DNA from 3 places in the Vibrio breoganii genome. Region 1 is predicted to be linked to each of the others. Evidence: riboswitches for the same ligand, from Rfam matches in the RefSeq annotation. Region 1 holds a riboswitch; each other region holds the start of a gene.
The links. A riboswitch is a leader RNA that binds a small molecule or an ion and turns the genes downstream of it on or off. The one in region 1 is predicted to bind thiamine pyrophosphate.

Region 1 (7,128 bases):
AACATCAGGCCCATGCTAAGGCCTAACAACAGCCCTAGAACAATCTCTTGCGAGGTAACAATCGTATGTTGAAGAAGTACATCACTGCGACTGCCAAGACGATCAAATACCGCAATGGGCTCAGGCAAGATAAAGCTTGGTAAATCAAAGAATGATACCGTTGCCTGCCATAAGCCAAGCACCACCAAGCATGAGATGATCAAGCGCATCACGTGAGAAGTATTTGCTTTTACTCGGCTGGTAAGGCCTTGCTGAATAACGACTTGTTTAGTCATCACGACCTCCCAATTGCTCGATAATGCTTTGTTGAAGCTCGGCCATTTCAGCATTGATCAGGCGCGGTGTATCTCCACTTGGCACAGGCACAGTTTCAATCTCTACTGGCTGAGATTGCATCAGATAGATATGGTCGCTAAGGCGTAAGGCTTCTTGTGGATCGTGGGTAATCAAAACCACCGTTTTACCTTCAAGCATCTCACAAGCAAGATCTTGCAGACGATAGCGCGTGACGGCATCTAACGCAGAAAAGGGTTCATCCATTAACACTACAGGCTTGTCTTGCATCAAGGTTCTTGCAAGAGCGACGCGCTGTTTCATTCCGCCGGAAAGCTGTCTTGGATAAACATCTTCCTGCCCTTCTAAACCTAATTTAGACAGCAATCTACTCGCCTGTTGTTTTCGCTCAGCCTGCTGCTGTTTATTCAGCTTTTTTTGACTAAAGCGGTCACTAAAGCACACATTCTCAAGCACATTCAGCCACGGCATTAACAAATCTTGCTGCGCCATATAGGCGATTGAGTCTGATAGATTATGCTTAAAGCCACTTTGAATAGAGCCACTCCAATGCACATCTTCAGGTAATAACCCAGCCAACAAGCGAAGTAGGCTTGTTTTACCACAGCCACTTTTACCCAGCACACTGCTAAAGCTTCCCTCAGGAAAGCGTAGATTTAGGTCGCTAAACAGGGGGGAACTTGCATCAGAGAACTGCAAGCTTCCGTTTTCAATCACTATGCCCATAGGCGAATGAATCGACATAACCTGTACTATTTGTTTAAGGCGTAGAAATGGTGCACGGGGCCGTGACCACTGCCCACTTCCAATTCATCCGCATGGGCGATGGCATTGGAAATGTAGTTCTTTCCTAAAGCGACGGATTCACTCAGTGAGCCCGTTTGAGCTAAGAAAGAAGCGATCGCTGAAGATAAGGTGCAACCCGTACCATGGGTATTTTGCGTATTCACACGCTCAACGGTAAAGGTTTCAACCTCATTAGGCGTAATAAGAAGATCAGTACTGGTAGATTCACTTTCTAAGTGACCCCCCTTAAGCAGTATCGCTTTACAGTCCAAGCCTCGAAGATCTTCAATCATCGCATTCATTTGTGCCTCGGTCGTTGGCAGAGACTGACCTAACAACGTTGCTGCTTCCGGCAAGTTTGGCGTGATGACATCCGCAAGTGGAAGAAGCTCTATTTTCAGAGTTTCGATAGCCGATTGCTGAAGAAGAAGATCACCGCTTGTTGCCACCATGACAGGGTCTACAACTAGGTATCTTGGTTGGTATTGCTTAAGTTTTCTGACTACCGCTTGAATAAGACCCGCTTCAGCAAGCATGCCGACTTTTACCGCTACAACATCAAGGTCGGTAAATACGGCGTCAAGTTGCTGTTCGATAAACTCAGCCGAAATCGGCAAAATGCCAGTCACACCCTGAGTATTTTGCGCAGTCAATGCTGTGATTACAGAGCAGGCGTAGCTACCGGTTGCTGAGATGGCTTTAATGTCGGCTTGAATACCAGCACCGCCACCACTGTCAGAGCCAGCGATAGTGAGAACAATTGGAGTCTTTTTTGATTGGGACACAGGCATTTCCTTTTCGTCAGACGAACGGAAACCAGGCCTGCTGTGCTATGGACAGTAAGATCTATAGCTAGAATGGCGACTAGTTCCCTACGTCAGCACTAACTGAATCAGGTTCCACGGGTTCGCTACTGCGATCTCAGCCTATTGGCTCCCCGACTAATACGATGGGGCGATACTAACAGAGTCAGTATGGGTAGGAAACTAGAAATAGACAAAACTCAGAGTCTAGACAATAAATGCCCTGTCTTGACATAGATAATGGTGTCTTCTTCGACAAATGGGAAATGTTGACTCTGGTGAGGGCTACGAATCCAAGTGTATTGAGGATATTGACCAAACTCATCTTGGAACTCGCCAGAAAGAACCAAAATCTCCTCTCCACCAAAATGAGAATGAGGTTGAAAGCGTTCGCCTTTCGGCCATTTTACTAAAGCCACGTTCTCAGCCTCAAAAGAATGCAAAGGCATAACCTCCAAGTTACCAATTCCCGCCAGCCAAAGCTGGGTTTGGGTATTGATTCTCACCGTGGTTTTATCTGCCTTATCAAATTGATTGAGCTTCACAAACAAGGTACACCCCTGCTCGCTAAATGGAGAGTGTTTGCTACCAGGAGGATTGCGAATATAAGTGCCCGCAGGATAATCCCCCTCCTCATCTGAGAAGACACCTTCTAGTACGAAGATCTCTTCTCCAAACGGATGACTGTGCTCAGAAAACCGAGAGCCAGCCTCGTATTTAACTATTGAGGTCACAAGTCCTGTTTCGGCCGCTTCACGCTCTAATGGTTTTCGCCATACGCCTTTGGCTGGGCTGGCCAGCCAATCCATATTCAATGCTTGTATCACAACGCCTTGTTTTACATCCATATTCAATGACATTCATTTCCCCTACTTTGTTGAAACATATCAAATTAGCTGTTACAAACACGAATCCTTAATCATTTTAGTCTTTGTTATGTCAGAACATCTTCCCTTTTCAGAATTAATTCACTCTCGCCGATCCGTTCGCAAGTACGATCAAACTGCAGATTTCGACCACGACAAGGTACAACAAGCGCTGGAGTTGACCGTGTTGAGTCCAAACAGCAGTAACATGCAGTTGTGGGAATTCCATCGAGTCATCAGTGAAGAGAAGCGTGCCGAGCTTGCGAAATACTGTATGGGGCAGAATGCAGCTAAGACGGCCAATGAAATGGTGGTTTTTGTTACTACCCCAGACAAATGGCAGCAAAGAGCTAAAATGAATGCAGCGCAGGTACGCGAGAATTTTGCGGGCAGGCCAATGGATGACATCGCAAAGCGTGCGACTAGGTACTACGAAAAACTGATTCCGTTTGTTTATAGTAATGACAGCTTGGGCATCAAAGGTTTTCTTAGAAAGCTCATGATGACCTTTATGGGCATTAAGAAACCTATGTTGAGAGAAGTCACCAAGCAAGACCTACGAGTCTGCCTGCATAAAAGCACATCTTTAGCCGCAATGACTTTTATGACTGCGATACGCGACCAAGGTTATGACACCTGCCCAATGGAAGGCTTTGATTCAGTTCGCGCTAAAAAGCTACTTGGCTTGGGTAAAAATGATGAAATCACTATGATTGTTAGCGTAGGCAAGCGAACGGAAGAAGGCATCTACGGAGAGAGACATCGAGTGCCAAACGAAGAAGTTATTTTCAAGCATTAAGCATCAACAGAGAACAAAGGAAGTCATCATTGCCAACATTTGCTCATTGGAAACTAATACTGGTTTTATTTGTTGGCATCCTTTCAGGGTGTGCTACTCAACAGCAGACTCCTCTTCCAAAGTCAGTCACACATCAACTTGGCTATCAGGCTGACAGTAAGTTAGCTCAATACTTTGACCAATCAGAGTATGACACCTCAATCTATACTGGATTCTACCCCTTAGATAAGGGTCACGATGCGCTACTTGCACGCATTGTGTTGATTGAGTCTGCAGAGCACACCTTAGATCTTCAATATTACATCTACCGTGACGATGCCACTGGCAACTTAATGACTTGGCGGTTATTCGAGGCAGCAGAACGCGGTGTTAGGGTTCGAATATTGCTAGATGACATGCAAAAGCGCAATGACGATAATCTTGCCTACCTTCACTCCCACCCTAATATTGATGTTCGACTATTTAATCCGAACAACTATCGCTCGGCGAGAGGTCTGGGATTTCTAGCCGACTTCGAACGACTAAACAGCCGCATGCACAATAAGTCCCTTACCGCAGATAGTGTCGCTAGTGTTGTAGGTGGTAGAAACATAGGAAATGAATATTTTTCCTATCACTCACCAGTAGAGTTTGGGGATTTTGACTTATTAATTTATGGCAACACGGTAGAACAAACCGGAGAGCAATTCGACAAGTACTGGAACAGTGATTTTGCCGTTCCTATTGATTGGATTACCTCTAGTGCAACAGAATTAAAGAGAGAAGAAGTAGAACAGTTTGTAGTGGATGAGGAACTTGAAGAACAATTTACCTCTGGAGCATATGACATGACCCGCCTGCAATTCTACTCCAAGATGAGAGAGCATAAACTGCAGTTATATTGGGGCGAAGGTAAACTTCTCTATGATAGGCCCAATAAAATCGTTGGCGAAGGAAGCCAATTAATCGATGACCTACAGTTAATTTTGGAAGGTGTTGATTCGGAACTTATCATTATTTCGCCTTATTTCGTACCCACTGCGGATGGTACTGCACTGCTTGTCGATGGCGTCAAATCAGGTAAGAAAGTAGCCATTATTACCAATTCTCTTGCCTCTAACGATGTGTATGCCGTGCATGGTTGGTACTCTAAATATAGAAAAGACCTTCTTAAGGGTGGCGTAGAGCTCTGGGAGGTAAAGGCTTCTGCCAATATAAAAAGTAAGTGGTCAATGACGGGTAGCGGTCACTCTAGTCTGCATGCCAAGATCATGCTTATTGACGACCACATTTTGTTCGTTGGTTCGATGAACTGGGACCCTAGGTCTGCCCATATCAACACTGAAATGGCCGTAATTCTCGATCATAAAGCCTTTGTAACAGAGTCAAAATCAGAAATACAAGCGCAGCTAATAGAGTCAGCCTATAAATTGGAAATAGAAGATGGTGACTTGGTTTGGCGAGATCTCGAAAATGGAGAAACCTTGACTAGCGAGCCCGATGCAAGTGTGTGGAGGCGAATGGGATCATGGATGGCGGGCATTCTGCCTATTGAAGACCAGTTATAAAAATAGCCGACTTTAAGTCGGCTATTTCGTATGTTTTGCTTTTGTTTATCTAGATTAGATAGTTAAGTTCACACCTACGAAGTGGATGCGTCCGTCGAAGGTGCCGTTAACACCTACACTATTGTCCAAAGGTCCACCAAGCGATCGCTGAGCCGATTTAACATCACCAAGATCAGCATACTCATAGAAGAAATCAATACCGACATTATCCCAATTTGTCGAAGCACCTACCGAATAACGATATTGCTCGCCCACTGGTAGATCAGCCCATTGCTTTGAAGGATCGTCTTGCGGTGATGTTTCGTAAGAAAAGCCGGCTTTTAAGCGCCAATCCGAACTAAGTTTGTAATCAGCACCGACAGCGAACTTCCAAACATCATCCCAGTCACGCTTAATAGTCAGACCATCGCCTACAGGAAGTCCAAGATCCAGAACAGAGTCATCCCAACGGCTCCAACGATGATATTGAATGCTTGTTAGTAAATTGAGTTGCTCACTAAAGCCATAGCGAACGCTTAGATCGATAATTTCAGGTACATCAATCTCAGTGCTCAAAGAATTAATAGGTCCCAGAGTTGGCTTAAGGTCCATTTTAAATTCGTGCTCTGATTTGGAGCGATAACTCAACCCAAAGTCTAGATCTTGTGTTGGGCGGTACATAACGCCCACGTTATACCCATAAGCCCAGTCAGAATCTTGCTCTGCTGTCACTAATGCAGTCGATTGTTCAAGTGCTGCCCAACTAAATTGCACACCTCCGCCAAGAGACCACTGGTCATTGATCTTGTAGGACATAGATGGATTAATAACTATTATATTTAGAGTAATTGAATCTAATGCACCGGCACCTGCCCAGTCATCACCATAAGATAAGCTTGAGCCACCAGCTGCACCTAACGCCAATCCTAAGTGCACTTTTTCCGAAACCTGATGAGCATGGAAAATAGAAATAGACGGTAGGTAAGATTGTCCTTCACCATTTCCGGCAGGATCATCATCATCGATATATTTCATTTTCAGATCAAACGCCATTACATTAATAGTCGTTAATGATTCTCCCATGAAAGACATAGTTGCAGGGTTTGTCCACAGAGCAGCCGCGGATTCGGTATACACACCATCACCCGCTCCAGCAACACCTGCATTCGCAGTCACCGCTTCTTGAAGAAATAATCCACTTGCGCTTGCCATTGTTGGCAAAGAAGAAGCAAGAGCTACAGAAGTCATCATGGCTAAGCGAGAAAGTGATAAATTAGAAGATTGCTTAGTTGACACTGCCGATGTGATGGATGGAAGTCTATTGTTTGACATAATTTTCCAAATCTATAATTGAGTAGGCCTAGGGATTTAGCTCATCAATAGCCAAATCCGTATCTCTATGCATTATATTGATAGGCTTATAGCTTGTAGGAATATCGATTATCACTAGACAATTAAAGTGAACTTATTCTCTATAATCTTATTGATTTCATTAGTTTTTTGCTAATCTATACGTAATGTATAATAGTATTGGCGTTAAAATGAGAATTACAGACCTCAACTCATTGAATGTGTTTTTGAATTTGATGCAAACACACTCGACTCAACGAACAGCGAAAAAACTCGGGCGCTCACAGTCATATATTTCTAAGGTATTGGCCCAATTACGAGAAGAACTCGATGATCCTCTATTTACGAGAAGTGCAGAGGGGTTATCGCCAACTTCTTATGCGTTGGGAATACAACCCAAGATCCAAAACGCTATAGAGCAGATTTCTCAGTCTCTAGAACCAGAAGAGTTTTCACCAGAAAATGTGGATCGAGTTACTATTCATATTCTAGATCCTCTTGTAATACAATTCGGTCGCCATATTATTGACAAAATTAGACAAGAAACTGACGCCATCATTGAGATTAGAAATTGGACTAAACTGTCTGAAAATATGATTCTTGACGAAGATGTCGATTTAGGTATTCATATTCTTAGTGATCATCCACAAACAATTTATCAAAAGAAGCTATTTGAGGGCTCAGGTTTTTTTAAAGGTAATCCT
Region 2 (7,128 bases), 210 kb from region 1:
TTTGAGGGTTTGCCGTTAAATTGCGGGCCTTGAGTCAACAACATATCGATACCGTTATCTTGGATGCCAAAAACAGCCTTATTTTAACTTTTGGTTATATCAAAGGCTTGTTATTGCGCATATAACCATTTGGAAAATTGGGAATTGTTAAACTAATGTCTCATTTTTTGACAGAGACCAAATATGACCCTGCGTTTGACAACTTTTCGCCCTTTATTAGCATGGACGCTAGTGTTAACAATGACAGGATGCTCACTATTTGAACCTCACCCTCTCACCACTCAGATCGAAGCCGACATGGTATTCGTTGCCGGCGGCGCTTATGTCATGGGCTCTGACTCGGATGATGCCAAAGCCTCAGAACAACCCGCCCACCAAGTAAGTGTGGATAGCTTCTATATCTCTAAGTTCGAGGTCACACAGTCTTTATTTGAAGAGGTGATGGGCCATTCAAGAAGCTTCTTCAAAGACCCTCAAATTCCAGTGAATAATTTGAGTTGGCAGCAAGCGAACTACTTCATCGAAAAACTCAATGAAATCACAGGTCAAAAATACCGCTTGCCCACTGAGGCCGAGTGGGAATTTGCCGCGCGTGGTGGCAATCAATCGAAGGGTTATACCTATAGTGGATCAAACAACATCGATGATGTCGCATGGCATGCAGGCAACGCTAATAATCGAGCACACCGCGTTGGCCAGAAAAAACCTAATGAACTAGGGCTGTATGACATGACAGGCAATGTAGGCGAATTCACTATCGATGCCTACGAAGCGACTTTTTATCGCAGTTCACCAATGCACAATCCAAGTAATGCACAAGATACCAATATTGGCCTTGCCCATAAGTCGGTTCGCGGTGGCAGTTTTTCCTATGCCGACAATGAATCTGAAAACTACCGAAGAGACTTTGCTAGCCAGTCTATAATTATGTCGGATATGGGACTGCGTCTAGTACGTGACGCGCGCTAATTCATTTATAACAAGGACACATGCCCTAATGATAAAACGCTATTGTGCGATGAGCCTGATCGGTCTTGGCCTTATCAGTTCTCCCGCTTTCTCTACAGAGAGCAAACCTAAGCTTGTGCTACAGATTACCGTAGATGGCTTACGTGGAGACTTATTAGAACGCTATAAACACAACTTTGGCGAGGGTGGCTTTCGTTACCTGATGGATCAAGGGGTGTATTACACCAATGCCCACTATCAACACGGAAACACCGAGACCATTGTAGGCCACGTATCGCTTGCCACAGGTGCTCCCCCCTCAGTACATGGCATGGTAGGTAATGTTTGGTATGACCGCAGTCTAGAACGTCTGATCTATAACGTAGAAGATGGCGACTACAGCTTGCTGACCAGTGGCGCTGATGTGAATAAATCCACCGAGATTGATCCGACACAGCGTGCTGCCACCAAAGATGGCCGCTCTCCAACCCCAATACTGGTGTCCACCTTCAGTGATGAACTCACTATATCGAATAGTGGCCAATCCAAGGTATTTGGCGTCTCTATTAAGGACCGCGGCGCAATTTCTCTAGCGGGACATACCGGTAAAGCATTTTGGTTTTCTAAGGCGACCTCTGATTTTGTCACCAGTGACTACTACTACGATGCATATCCTGCGTGGGTAGAGCGTTGGAACGAAAAGGATATTCCTGCACGGTACTCAGGCAAGCGCTGGGAACTGGCACTGGACAGAGACAAATACACCCTAGAAGAAGTCTCACAAGAGCAAAAGTTTGATCTCGCCGGTTTTCAAAGAACCTTTCCACACCCCTATGGGCCGGCAAGCTTCCAGTATTATTCAACCATGCTAACCGTCAGTCCTGCTGGCGATGAGCTCACTGCGGATTTTACCAAAACCTTACTACAGCAAGAGAAACTAGGCTCTCGAGATGTGACCGACTACTTGGCGGTCAGTTTTTCCTCTAACGACTATGTTTTGCATCTGTACGGCCCATCAAGCTTAGAGGCAGAAGATAACCTGATCCGTTTAGATAGAACCCTGAAATCCTTGTTTGAAGACATCGACCATCATGTTGGCTTGGATAACACCTTGATTGTGCTTTCGGCAGACCATGGTGCGCCGGAATCCTCGACCGTTGCAGCCTCTTTAGGCCTTAAGCGTGCACAGTATTTCGACAAGACCACACTGCTTACCGATAACCTTAAGCAAAGACTTAAAAATGAGTTTGCTGTGGGTGAAGAGATCTTCCGACTCTATGCTCAGCCGTATGTGTATTTAAACCATGACGTGGTGAGAGAGAAGAAGATCAACCTTGCTGAACTGCAAGCGGTGATTGCAGAAGAAGCGATGAAGATTGATGGGGTTGCCTATGCGGTAACCAGTTCCGACGTGGCGGCAGGACGTTTAGCAAATACCCATATTAACCAGTTAGTGAGTAACAATTATCAACCTAACCGCTCTGGTGATGTGTATCTAGTGTTTGCACCTCGCACCTATATCAATGATATGGATGGTCTGACTGTGGCTTCGACTCACGGCTCTCCGTGGAGCTACGACACCTATGTTCCGGTTATTTTTGCGGGCTACAATACCAAAGCTCAGAAGGTAGAGCGCGCCGTAACACCCTACGATATCGCACCAACATTATCGAATGTTCTCGGCATTACTCCGCCAAGTGGCACTACAGGTGATGTGTTAAAAGAGGTGGTCAACGCGGATTAACCTGACTTTCCGTTGGCTACATAGGAGCAGATGCCCGATAAGAGCACTCGGGCATGACACAATTTGGTACTTCGGAATTCATCAAACGACCTTTTACACATAACAAAAGTCAATCGTCATTTCCGTAATTTCCGTCATCTCCGAGTGCTCCTATCGGAGATCTAGGATCTTCTCTACCAGATTTAAGAACTGCACAGATTTAAGTACTACCCAAATTTAAGGCAACTCCTCTAAAGGAGCTGCCTTTTTCCTATCTAAACAGCTTAGTTAACGCTCTCTTTCGGATGATAAAGCTCAGCTCCAGTCTCTAGAAACTCTTGCGATTTTTGACGCATGCCCTCTAAGGGATCATCTAGCATCTTAATCTCTAACCTCTGGTCTTCGGCTACTTGTTTTGTATCCTTGGCATACTCTCGCACCTCTTGGGAGATCTTCATGGAACAGAACTTGGGGCCACACATAGAGCAGAAGTGTGCGACCTTGCCCGACTCTTGAGGCAGAGTTTCATCATGAAAGGCGCGCGCAGTATCTGGGTCTAGCGAGAGGTTAAATTGATCCTCCCAGCGGAACTCAAAACGCGCTTTAGACAAGGCATTGTCACGTATCTGAGCACCAGGGTGCCCTTTCGCCAAATCCGCTGCATGCGCCGCCAGTTTATAGGTGATGAGACCGGTTTTAACGTCTTCCTTGTTAGGCAAACCCAAATGCTCTTTCGGTGTCACATAGCAAAGCATGGCGCAGCCGTACCAACCTATCAAAGCGGCGCCAATACCCGAGGTAATATGGTCGTAACCCGGTGCAATATCTGTGGTCAGCGGGCCTAGCGTGTAAAACGGCGCTTCATGACAATGCTCAAGTTGCTCCTGCATGTTCTCTTGAATCATATGCATAGGCACATGGCCTGGGCCTTCGATGATCACCTGTACGTCATACTCCCAAGCCACCTTTGTTAGCTCTCCTAGCGTGCGCAGTTCAGCGAACTGCGCCTCATCATTGGCATCGGCGATTGAGCCTGGACGCAGACCGTCTCCTAACGATAATGCCACGTCATATTTGGCGCAGATCTCACAGATCTCTCTAAAGTGTGTGTATAGAAAGCTTTCTTGATGGTGAGCTAAACACCACTTAGCAATGATGGAGCCACCGCGAGAGACAATGCCAGTGACGCGTTTGGCCGTCATTGGCACATAACGCAATAACAAGCCTGCGTGTATGGTGAAGTAATCCACGCCCTGCTCGGCTTGCTCAATCAAGGTATCTCGCATCACCTCCCAATTCAGATTCTCGGCTACTCCGTTGACCTTTTCTAATGCTTGATACATTGGCACCGTGCCAATAGGAACTGGGCTGTTTCGCAGTATCCACTCGCGAGTCTCATGGATATTTCGTCCAGTGGATAGATCCATCACCGTATCGGCGCCCCAACGTGTCGACCACACCAGTTTCTCAACCTCTTCTTCAATGGATGAACTGACCGACGAGTTTCCTATATTGGCGTTCACCTTAACCAGGAAGTTGCGGCCAATGATCATAGGCTCAGCTTCTGGGTGGTTGATGTTAGAAGGGATGATCGCGCGTCCTTCAGCCACTTCTTTGCGAACAAATTCAGGGGTGATCTCTTTAGGCAAGTTTGCGCCAAAGTTATGCCCCGGATGCTGCTGATTTAACTGTTCATCGGCAAATTTCTGCCTGCCCATATTCTCTCGAATAGCGATGTACTCCATTTCAGGGGTAATAATGCCTTTTCGAGCATAGTGGAGCTGGGTGACACACTGATTCTCGTCTGCTCGACGAATACGTGGAAGATTGCCGTAGCGCAGATCATCAAGGGTGTCGTCTTGCAAGCGAGACTTCGTATACACAGAGCTCACCTCATCCAATAACGCAGTATCACCGCGCTCTTCTATCCACTGCTCTCTTAGTTTTGGCAATCCGCTATAAAGATCAATGGCGTGGTTTGGGTCTGTATATACACCGGAGGTGTCATAGACATGGATGGGTTCATTGGGCTGGAAAATAGGCACATCTTTAGTGCCTCCCACTAGACTGTCTCCAAGGGCGATTTCACGAACTGGCACCTGAATATCAGCCCGCGATCCCTGGATATAACACTTAGTGGAATTGGGGTATGGCTCAACAGACAAAGAATCAATAAAGTGTTTCGCGTCTAGCCTTGCTTGTTTACGTGTCGACATAGCATTTTTCCTATTAATTAAGGGTTATCAAATGCTTGGCGGATGGATGCAACAAGAAAGACCATAACTCAGATAGAGCTATGATCTGGGGATAGAGATCTGTGGTGGTGTGATCTCTACTCTTGTTCCCTTCGCAGGTATTAGCCTGATCAGGTTCAACGGATCCCGAGTTAACGGTCTCAGCCTTATGGCACTCCGACAAGTATTTTCGAGTATACAATCCCTTTTCGACGAAGAAAAGATGCAGATTACTCTGCTAAATCAATCGCATACTACTTTATGGGTATAAGTGTAAATTAGTGTGATTTTTGTGGACGAACTGCGATTCTGGATCTAGGATGCGCCGATCTTTTTCAACACCCTTGTTCATAAACTATGCCCAATCGTACTGAAAAAGTGGTCTTTTGATTATTACTAAGTAGGAATGCATCAATGGATACATCCAAACTATCATTGCTTAAAAGCTCTATCACTACTGACATCGCAAATGGCGAGTTAGGCTGGATCAACAAACACGCTTTACTGCGTGGCGAATCAAGCGTAATTGAGAGCTACCTGACTCAAAAAGCGAGAAAGCTAGCAAGAGAAACAGCGATTACTGGTACAAACGAAGATATGTTCACTATCTACAAATCTTTCTTTAACCAGTTCACTGAAGCGCAAGAAAACACCCAGTGCACTCCATCGATATACCTAGAACGTATGTCGTCGCTCGTAGGATTCGAAGCGGGTAAACGCTGGCATAGCCTATAACATATAGACTAACGACCCTCTTGGTATTTTAAGGGCCTGCTGACCTTTTGCGGTTGTTTTTGTAGCGAATTGTTGGGTATTTATACAAGGCAGTCACTTTTAGGTGTGGTGGTTCCACATGAAATGGGACTAACGCGGTAGAAATGCCCAACAAACGCTACCCGAAGGGCTCGGCCAGAAGGGCTCGGCCAGAAGGGCTCGGCCAGAAGGGCTCGGCCAGAAGGGCTCGGCCAGAAGGGCTCGGCCAGAAGGGCTCGGCCAGAAGGGCTCGGCCAGAAGGGCTCGGCCAGAAGCCATTTACTCGTCGTTAAGCGGCTTTTGCTTAGATGACTAGGCGGCAAGCCACTCGCCTTGATTAAATGGCTTCTGGCCGAGCAAAATTCAACCGCAAAAGGTCAGCAGGCCCTATGGAGTGATAATACCAAGTGGGCCTTTTCTCTTCATCACGCTAATCTTTAAAGATCACCTTTGACACTGACTGCACTTGGCTTCGTAACCATTTATGGCCATTTTCTGTGGTTCTACTTGGGTGCCAGAGCATGCAAATATCTTCAGAAATATCTAGAAATGGGGTCTCTAAACTCTGGATCGGATAGTGCTTTGCCATAGTATCAATGGCTGAGGCAGGGAAAAGAGCGATGTAATCCGTTTTACATACCACCGGCAGCATCTCTAATACCCCAGGGGAACGATAAACAATCCTTCGCTTGTTGAGATCTTGAAAGTGGTGACTCGACAACAATGCACTTCGGCTCTTCCAGCGCGACACTGCGACATGCCCTTCCTGTAAGAACTCTTCTACCGTTATCTCCCCTGACAGCCTTGGATGCCCTTCTCGAGCAATCACTTTGATGGATTCTCTTCCCAATTTAACGACCTTAAGTGACGTTCTTTCTAGCGGCTTCATATCAATCACCAAATCATATCTTTGCAAACGCAAATCAGATTCATGATCTTCCGTAAATAGAGGGTGTACCTCAAGGTCTATGTTGGGTGCTTTTGACTTAATCTTAAGTAAAAGTTCAGGCATCAACTGATAAGCAATGGGCGTCATGCAGGCTATTGAAAAAATGCGCTCCGATATCTTGGGATCGAAATCCCGAGTCGCGGATAGAGTAGAAGTGAAGTTCTTAAACGATGCAGACAATGCAGGATAGATGTCCTCAGCAAAGGTCGTAGGCGTGACCCCTGTTGGGCTTCTGTGGAACAAAGGATCGTCATAAATCTCTCGTAGGCGCTTTAAAGACTTACTGACCGCAGGCTGGCTGACCCCAAGACGATTGGCGGCTTTAGACATACTGCTTTCTTCGTACACTGCGACAAAGAAAGGGATTAAATTTAGCTCAGTACTTTTCATAGGTTCCTATTGTGTTTACCCCAAAGCTAAGATTTAGGGCCTTTGTAGCGCTCATTTAGCCTCGCCAATTGGGGCAAAGCGAGATAATGCGATTTCCTTTGCTCATTTTTTTGATTAGCCAGTCTTCCTAT
Region 3 (7,128 bases), on a different replicon from region 1:
ATTCAACACTATCGTCATCACAAAGCACCAACTTACCTATACCTGCGCCAGCCAGTTGCAACGCCACTGCACTGCCTAAACCACCACACCCAACGATAAGTACCTTGGCATCGAGCAATAATCTCTGCCCACTCTCTCCCAGCTCAGGAAGCATGATCTGGCGTTGATAGCGCAAAAATTCCTGGTCAGACAGCATCAGAAGCCTCTTCTAATCGGTTTACTTTTTCATTGAGGTGTTCGAACAGTTGTTGGAATTGTGCAACAGCTTCATGCTTATCGTGCGCTTGTGTTACCGCCCTCACCACGGCCACACTCGTTACACCTGACTCTATGACTAACGGAGCGCGCTCTAGGTTAATCCCGCCAATCGCTACGGAAGGCAGTATTTCACCTCTTTGTTCACCGATAGAGGTGATGAGAGCCTGATATAAATTAAGCTTAATTAGGCCTTGTGGAGAAGACGGCATATCTTTTGTGGTAGTAGGAAAGATGTGCCCTAGTGCCAAATACGAAGGCTTGTACTGCAACGCATTGATGATTTCATAATACCCATGCGTTGATATCCCTAAACCTGTGTCACTACTTAACAGACGGCTGTCAGCTAACTCTGCTAGGTCTTCTTGCCCTAAGTGAATGCAAGAAGCACCATGCTCTAACGCCAGCTCCCAGTAATCATTAATGACAACATCCACTCCGCGCTGTTTTCCGATCTGAATTGCTCGCCTCACATCTTCAGAAACCGTCTCATTAGACTGATCTTTAATTCTAAGTTGGAGAATGTTCACATCGCTTTGGGCAATTTCATCGACAAGCTCAAGCCTATCAAGCACTGGATATAAGCCAAAGCATCGCGCCGATTTTCGAGCCGACACTTGTTGATGGGTTGTGGCTAATTGAGGAAAGAATTTGATGTGGTTCGGCCATGTTTCACATGAAACATGCAAGGCGCTTTTGGCAATAAGAGCAGCATCTTCAATAGTGAACTCTAAAGACAAAGCGGTGAGAAGCCATGCTAAATAGTCGTCACAACTGGTCAGGTAATCTTCAGGTTTATATGTCCACTCAAAGGAGCTACCATCACTCAGAGTGATTGAGTCCTGCCCTTTAGCATGAAGAACTATCAGGGAAGCAAGCTTATTATTCTCTGAATCGACTATAGTTGCAGAAAACTGCTGTTCTACATTTGTCTCAACAACAAGCTTAAATGTTTGGTTAGGAGTGACTACAGCATAACTGTCTCCAGCAGAGATCGCAGTTATCACATTGCTAAAGCCAGCAGTAGTTGCCTTACTAGCGACAAGTGAGAACGCTTTATCAAAAGCAGGAGTTATCGTTGGAGATTGTATATAACTATTTAGCGGGGATTCCATCGCCCTATCCTTCTGTAAAAAACACAGCTTGTCGGATAGATTGATGGTACAAGTATTAGATAGAAACCCAATAGCTTTTCGAAGTGACCACCTTGTTTCCTTCGCAGGTATTACCCTGTATCAGGTTCAACGAATTCCGTATTCACGGTCTCAGCATCTTGTGATTAACACTTCAGCACTCCGACAAGCAGTTCCATTATATATAAACTACGAGAAGAACAAAGCAGACATGTTAGTTTTTGAAGACTAAATGGAATCCAATCATTGCAGCAGAGATACTGAACACCACATTAAGCACAATGTTCAATCCAGCCTTCCAGTAGTCCCCTTGTTGGAACATAAGGACATTATCCATAGAGAAGGTAGAAAAAGTCGTTAACGCACCTAAGAAGCCAAGGCCGATGATTTGACGCCAAGGGTCGACAGCAATCACTTCATTTTCAAATAGGGCAATCAATGTTCCCATGATAAATGAACCTACAATATTGACCGTCAAGGTACCATACGGAAAACCACGCCCTAGCAATACAACACACAGTTCAGAAATCAAATATCGCGAACAAGCACCAAAAGCACCACCAATTGCGATAAATCCAAGGGTTGCAAGCTGTCCCATTCCCTAGTTCTCCTTCGTAAAATACGATTACATTTAAAAAGTTACACCTGTCACTTATAGGTGCTTTTGTGTGATATAGATCGATAGCATAGCAAACATATGCATCGCATATCGTGCAAAAGTTTAGATTGCATAAAATAACGACAAAAGACTGGGGAGTTTATAAAAGAGGATTTGAAATACTACAGATACAAAAAAACCGCTGACGAATCAGCGGTTTTTTGTAATGTGGCGGAGAGATAGGGATTTGAACCCTAGAACCGCTATTAACGGTTGCCGGTTTTCAAGACCGGTGCTTTCGACCACTCAGCCATCTCTCCACAAATTGTTACTAGTTAAGGTCTTATAAATGCCTTATCCAGTATTTGCTTTCAGATCGTTAAATCTAAAAACTTAATTAAAGCCTGGCGATGTCCTACTCTCACATGGGGAAACCCCACACTACCATCGGCGCTATTATGTTTCACTTCTGAGTTCGGCATGGAATCAGGTGGGTCCACAATGCTATGGTCGCCAAGCAAATTTTAAAATTCGGAAAGCTATTATTTAAAAGTTATATCACACATTCAAAGTTCTACTTTGAGTCCACAAAACCCCTTGGGTGTTGTATGGTTAAGCCTCACGGGCAATTAGTACAGGTTAGCTCAATGCCTCGCAGCACTTACACACCCTGCCTATCAACGTTCTAGTCTCGAACAACCCTTTAGGACACTTAAAGTGCCAGGGAAGACTCATCTCAGGGCTCGCTTCCCGCTTAGATGCTTTCAGCGGTTATCGATTCCGAACTTAGCTACCGGGCAATGCCATTGGCATGACAACCCGAACACCAGAGGTTCGTCCACTCCGGTCCTCTCGTACTAGGAGCAGCCCCCTTCAATCTTCCAACGCCCACGGCAGATAGGGACCGAACTGTCTCACGACGTTCTAAACCCAGCTCGCGTACCACTTTAAATGGCGAACAGCCATACCCTTGGGACCGACTTCAGCCCCAGGATGTGATGAGCCGACATCGAGGTGCCAAACACCGCCGTCGATATGAACTCTTGGGCGGTATCAGCCTGTTATCCCCGGAGTACCTTTTATCCGTTGAGCGATGGCCCTTCCATTCAGAACCACCGGATCACTATGACCTGCTTTCGCACCTGCTCGAATTGTCATTCTCGCAGTCAAGCGGGCTTATGCCATTGCACTAACCACACGATGTCCAACCGTGTTTAGCCCACCTTCGTGCTCCTCCGTTACTCTTTGGGAGGAGACCGCCCCAGTCAAACTACCCACCAGGCACTGTCCTCATCCCCGATAAGGGGACTAAGTTAGAACATCAACACTACAAGGGTGGTATTTCAAGGACGGCTCCAACGATACTGGCGTACCGTCTTCAAAGCCTCCCACCTATCCTACACATGTAGGGTCAATGTTCAGTGCCAAGCTGTAGTAAAGGTTCACGGGGTCTTTCCGTCTAGCCGCGGGTACACTGCATCTTCACAGCGATTTCAATTTCACTGAGTCTCGGGTGGAGACAGCGTGGCCATCATTACGCCATTCGTGCAGGTCGGAACTTACCCGACAAGGAATTTCGCTACCTTAGGACCGTTATAGTTACGGCCGCCGTTTACCGGGGCTTCGATCAAGAGCTTCGACCGAAGTCTAACCCCATCAATTAACCTTCCGGCACCGGGCAGGCGTCACACCGTATACGTCATCTTACGATTTTGCACAGTGCTGTGTTTTTAATAAACAGTTGCAGCCACCTGGTATCTGCGACTCCTAGTAGCTCCATCCGCAAGGGACTTCACCGCCAAGAGCGTACCTTCTCCCGAAGTTACGGTACCATTTTGCCTAGTTCCTTCACCCGAGTTCTCTCAAGCGCCTTGGTATTCTCTACCCGACCACCTGTGTCGGTTTGGGGTACGATTTCTTATAATCTGAAGCTTAGAGGCTTTTCCTGGAAGCATGGCATCAATGACTTCACTGCACGTAGCAGCTCGACATCGTATCTCAGCGTTAAGAAAGTCCGGATTTACCTAAACTTTCCGCCTACATACTTGAACCTGGACAACCATCGCCAGGCCCACCTAGCCTTCTCCGTCCCCCCATCGCAATTATAAGAAGTACGGGAATATTAACCCGTTTCCCATCGACTACGCCTTTCGGCCTCGCCTTAGGGGTCGACTTACCCTGCCCCGATTAACGTTGGACAGGAACCCTTGGTCTTCCGGCGAGGGGGTTTTTCACCCCCTTTATCGTTACTCATGTCAGCATTCGCACTTCTGATACGTCCAGCAGCCCTTACAGACCACCTTCAACCGCTTACAGAACGCTCCCCTACCCCGCATACAAAAGTATGCAGCCGCAGCTTCGGTGTATAGCTTAGCCCCGTTACATCTTCCGCGCAGGCCGACTCGACCAGTGAGCTATTACGCTTTCTTTAAATGATGGCTGCTTCTAAGCCAACATCCTGGCTGTCTGAGCCTTCCCACATCGTTTCCCACTTAGCTATACTTTGGGACCTTAGCTGGCGGTCTGGGTTGTTTCCCTCTCCACGACGGACGTTAGCACCCGCCGTGTGTCTCCCGGATAGTACTCAATGGTATTCGGAGTTTGCAAAGGGTTGGTAAGTCGGGATGACCCCCTAGCCTTAACAGTGCTCTACCCCCATTGGTATTCGTCCGAGGCGCTACCTAAATAGCTTTCGGGGAGAACCAGCTATCTCCAGGTTTGATTGGCCTTTCACCCCTAGCCACAAGTCATCCGCTAATTTTTCAACATTAGTCGGTTCGGTCCTCCAGTTGATGTTACTCAACCTTCAACCTGCCCATGGCTAGATCACCTGGTTTCGGGTCTAATTCTAGCAACTCGACGCCCAGTTAAGACTCGGTTTCCCTACGGCTCCCCTATACGGTTAACCTTGCTACTAAAATTAAGTCGCTGACCCATTATACAAAAGGTACGCAGTCACGCTTCGAGGCGCTCCTACTGCTTGTACGTACACGGTTTCAGGTTCTATTTCACTCCCCTCACAGGGGTTCTTTTCGCCTTTCCCTCACGGTACTGGTTCACTATCGGTCAGTCAGTAGTATTTAGCCTTGGAGGATGGTCCCCCCATGTTCAAACAGGATATCACGTGTCCCGCCTTACTCGTTTTCACTTAAAATGCGTTGTCGGTTACGGGGCTATCACCCTATACTGCGAGACTTTCCAGACTCTTCACCTGACGCATTAAAAGCTTAAGGGCTAATCCAATTTCGCTCGCCGCTACTTTCGGAATCTCGGTTGATTTCTCTTCCTTCGGGTACTTAGATGTTTCAGTTCCCCGAGTTTGCCTCATTAACCTATGTATTCAGTTAATGATACGTGCTTATGCACGTGGGTTTCCCCATTCAGAAATCCCAGACTCAAATGGTTATTACTACCTAATCTGGGCTTATCGCAAGTTATTACGTCTTTCATCGCCTCTGACTGCCAAGGCATCCACCGTGTACGCTTAGTCACTTAACCATACAACCCCAAAGGGTCTTGCTTAACGCAATGCAGTTGCTACGCTGCAGTATGACGTTTCCAAGGTGCGTTATCTCTTTATTATGAGCGAGATAACATTCGATTTTGCCGGACTCAAATTTGAATGCATCCTGGCAAGGATACATTCCCAAGAACACTTGAATGTGTGTTGGTACCTAAATCATAAAGACTTAGGATTTGAGAACTTTTAAATTTGATAAATAATGAAATCACATTATTTATCGTCAGCTTTCCAAATTGTTAAAGAGCGAGATTCAAACAAATGAACCATTTTTAAACACACTCGAAAGAGCGCTTAAAGATGGTGGGCGATACCGGGCTCGAACCAGTGACCCCCTCCTTGTAAGGGAGGTGCTCTCCCAACTGAGCTAATCGCCCACATTGTTTGCTATTTGTGTTCACTATAAAAGTGAATTCAAACAACTTCCTTTGTGGAAAGGAAATGGTGGGTCGTGCAGGATTCGAACCTGCGACCAATTGATTAAAAGTCAACTGCTCTACCAGCTGAGCTAACGACCCAATGGTATCCCGTAGGGGAGTCGAACCCCTGTTACCGCCGTGAAAGGGCGGTGTCCTAGGCCTCTAGACGAACGGGACACTAGATTTATCTTTACTCCGAAGAGCAAACATAAACTGTTGAAGCACCTTGGGGGGTGCTTCAAAAATCTCTCTTTACTTTCTAAACCATATCAATCTGTGTGGACACTCATCGTGAATAATCATCGTATAAGGAGGTGATCCAGCCCCAGGTTCCCCTAGGGCTACCTTGTTACGACTTCACCCCAGTCATGAACCACAAAGTGGTGAGCGTCCTCCTCGAAAGGTTAAACTACCCACTTCTTTTGCAGCCCACTCCCATGGTGTGACGGGCGGTGTGTACAAGGCCCGGGAACGTATTCACCGTGACATTCTGATTCACGATTACTAGCGATTCCGACTTCATGGAGTCGAGTTGCAGACTCCAATCCGGACTACGACGCACTTTTTGGGATTCGCTCACCATCGCTGGTTGGCTGCCCTCTGTATGCGCCATTGTAGCACGTGTGTAGCCCTACTCGTAAGGGCCATGATGACTTGACGTCGTCCCCACCTTCCTCCGGTTTATCACCGGCAGTCTCCCTGGAGTTCCCACCATTACGTGCTGGCAAACAAGGATAAGGGTTGCGCTCGTTGCGGGACTTAACCCAACATTTCACAACACGAGCTGACGACAGCCATGCAGCACCTGTCTCAGAGTTCCCGAAGGCACCAAAGCATCTCTGCTAAGTTCTCTGGATGTCAAGAGTAGGTAAGGTTCTTCGCGTTGCATCGAATTAAACCACATGCTCCACCGCTTGTGCGGGCCCCCGTCAATTCATTTGAGTTTTAATCTTGCGACCGTACTCCCCAGGCGGTCTACTTAACGCGTTAGCTCCGAAAGCCACGGCTCAAGGCCACAACCTCCAAGTAGACATCGTTTACGGCGTGGACTACCAGGGTATCTAATCCTGTTTGCTCCCCACGCTTTCGCATCTGAGTGTCAGTATCTGTCCAGGGGGCCGCCTTCGCCACTGGTATTCCTTCAGATCTCTACGCATTTCACCGCTACACCTGAAATTCTACCCCCCTCTACAGTACTCTAGC

Region 2: another riboswitch for thiamine pyrophosphate. It lies ahead of thiC (phosphomethylpyrimidine synthase ThiC); the one in region 1 lies ahead of thiD (bifunctional hydroxymethylpyrimidine kinase/phosphomethylpyrimidine kinase).
Region 3: another riboswitch for thiamine pyrophosphate. It lies ahead of OCU35_RS00145 (thiamine phosphate synthase); the one in region 1 lies ahead of thiD (bifunctional hydroxymethylpyrimidine kinase/phosphomethylpyrimidine kinase).

Annotation. Positions count from the first base shown of each region.
Region 1 is NZ_AP024865.1:763,014-770,141, forward strand. Features, by position in the region: gene OCU35_RS16530 (ABC transporter permease) at 1-275, opposite strand, end outside; gene OCU35_RS16535 (ABC transporter ATP-binding protein) at 268-1,038, opposite strand; gene thiD (bifunctional hydroxymethylpyrimidine kinase/phosphomethylpyrimidine kinase) at 1,047-1,871, opposite strand; TPP riboswitch at 1,933-2,030, opposite strand; gene OCU35_RS16545 (cupin domain-containing protein) at 2,084-2,743, opposite strand; gene OCU35_RS16550 (nitroreductase family protein) at 2,820-3,548, shown strand; gene OCU35_RS16555 (phospholipase D family protein) at 3,578-5,095, shown strand; gene OCU35_RS16560 (OmpP1/FadL family transporter) at 5,150-6,406, opposite strand; gene OCU35_RS16565 (LysR family transcriptional regulator) at 6,616-7,128, shown strand, end outside.
Region 2 is NZ_AP024865.1:970,248-977,375, forward strand. Features, by position in the region: gene OCU35_RS17325 (anaerobic sulfatase maturase) at 1-44, opposite strand, end outside; gene OCU35_RS17330 (formylglycine-generating enzyme family protein) at 184-969, shown strand; gene OCU35_RS17335 (alkaline phosphatase family protein) at 1,019-2,692, shown strand; gene thiC (phosphomethylpyrimidine synthase ThiC) at 2,956-4,887, opposite strand; TPP riboswitch at 4,997-5,095, opposite strand; gene OCU35_RS17345 (hypothetical protein) at 5,320-5,640, shown strand; gene OCU35_RS17350 (LysR family transcriptional regulator) at 6,089-6,997, opposite strand; gene OCU35_RS17355 (BatD family protein) at 7,024-7,128, opposite strand, start outside.
Region 3 is NZ_AP024864.1:25,573-32,700, reverse strand. Features, by position in the region: gene OCU35_RS00150 (HesA/MoeB/ThiF family protein) at 1-196, opposite strand, end outside; gene OCU35_RS00145 (thiamine phosphate synthase) at 186-1,370, opposite strand; TPP riboswitch at 1,450-1,563, opposite strand; gene crcB (fluoride efflux transporter CrcB) at 1,603-1,986, opposite strand; tRNA gene OCU35_RS00135 (tRNA-Ser) at 2,216-2,306, opposite strand; rRNA gene rrf (5S ribosomal RNA) at 2,389-2,504, opposite strand; rRNA gene OCU35_RS00125 (23S ribosomal RNA) at 2,595-5,484, opposite strand; tRNA gene OCU35_RS00120 (tRNA-Val) at 5,808-5,883, opposite strand; tRNA gene OCU35_RS00115 (tRNA-Lys) at 5,949-6,024, opposite strand; tRNA gene OCU35_RS00110 (tRNA-Glu) at 6,027-6,102, opposite strand; rRNA gene OCU35_RS00105 (16S ribosomal RNA) at 6,233-7,128, opposite strand, start outside.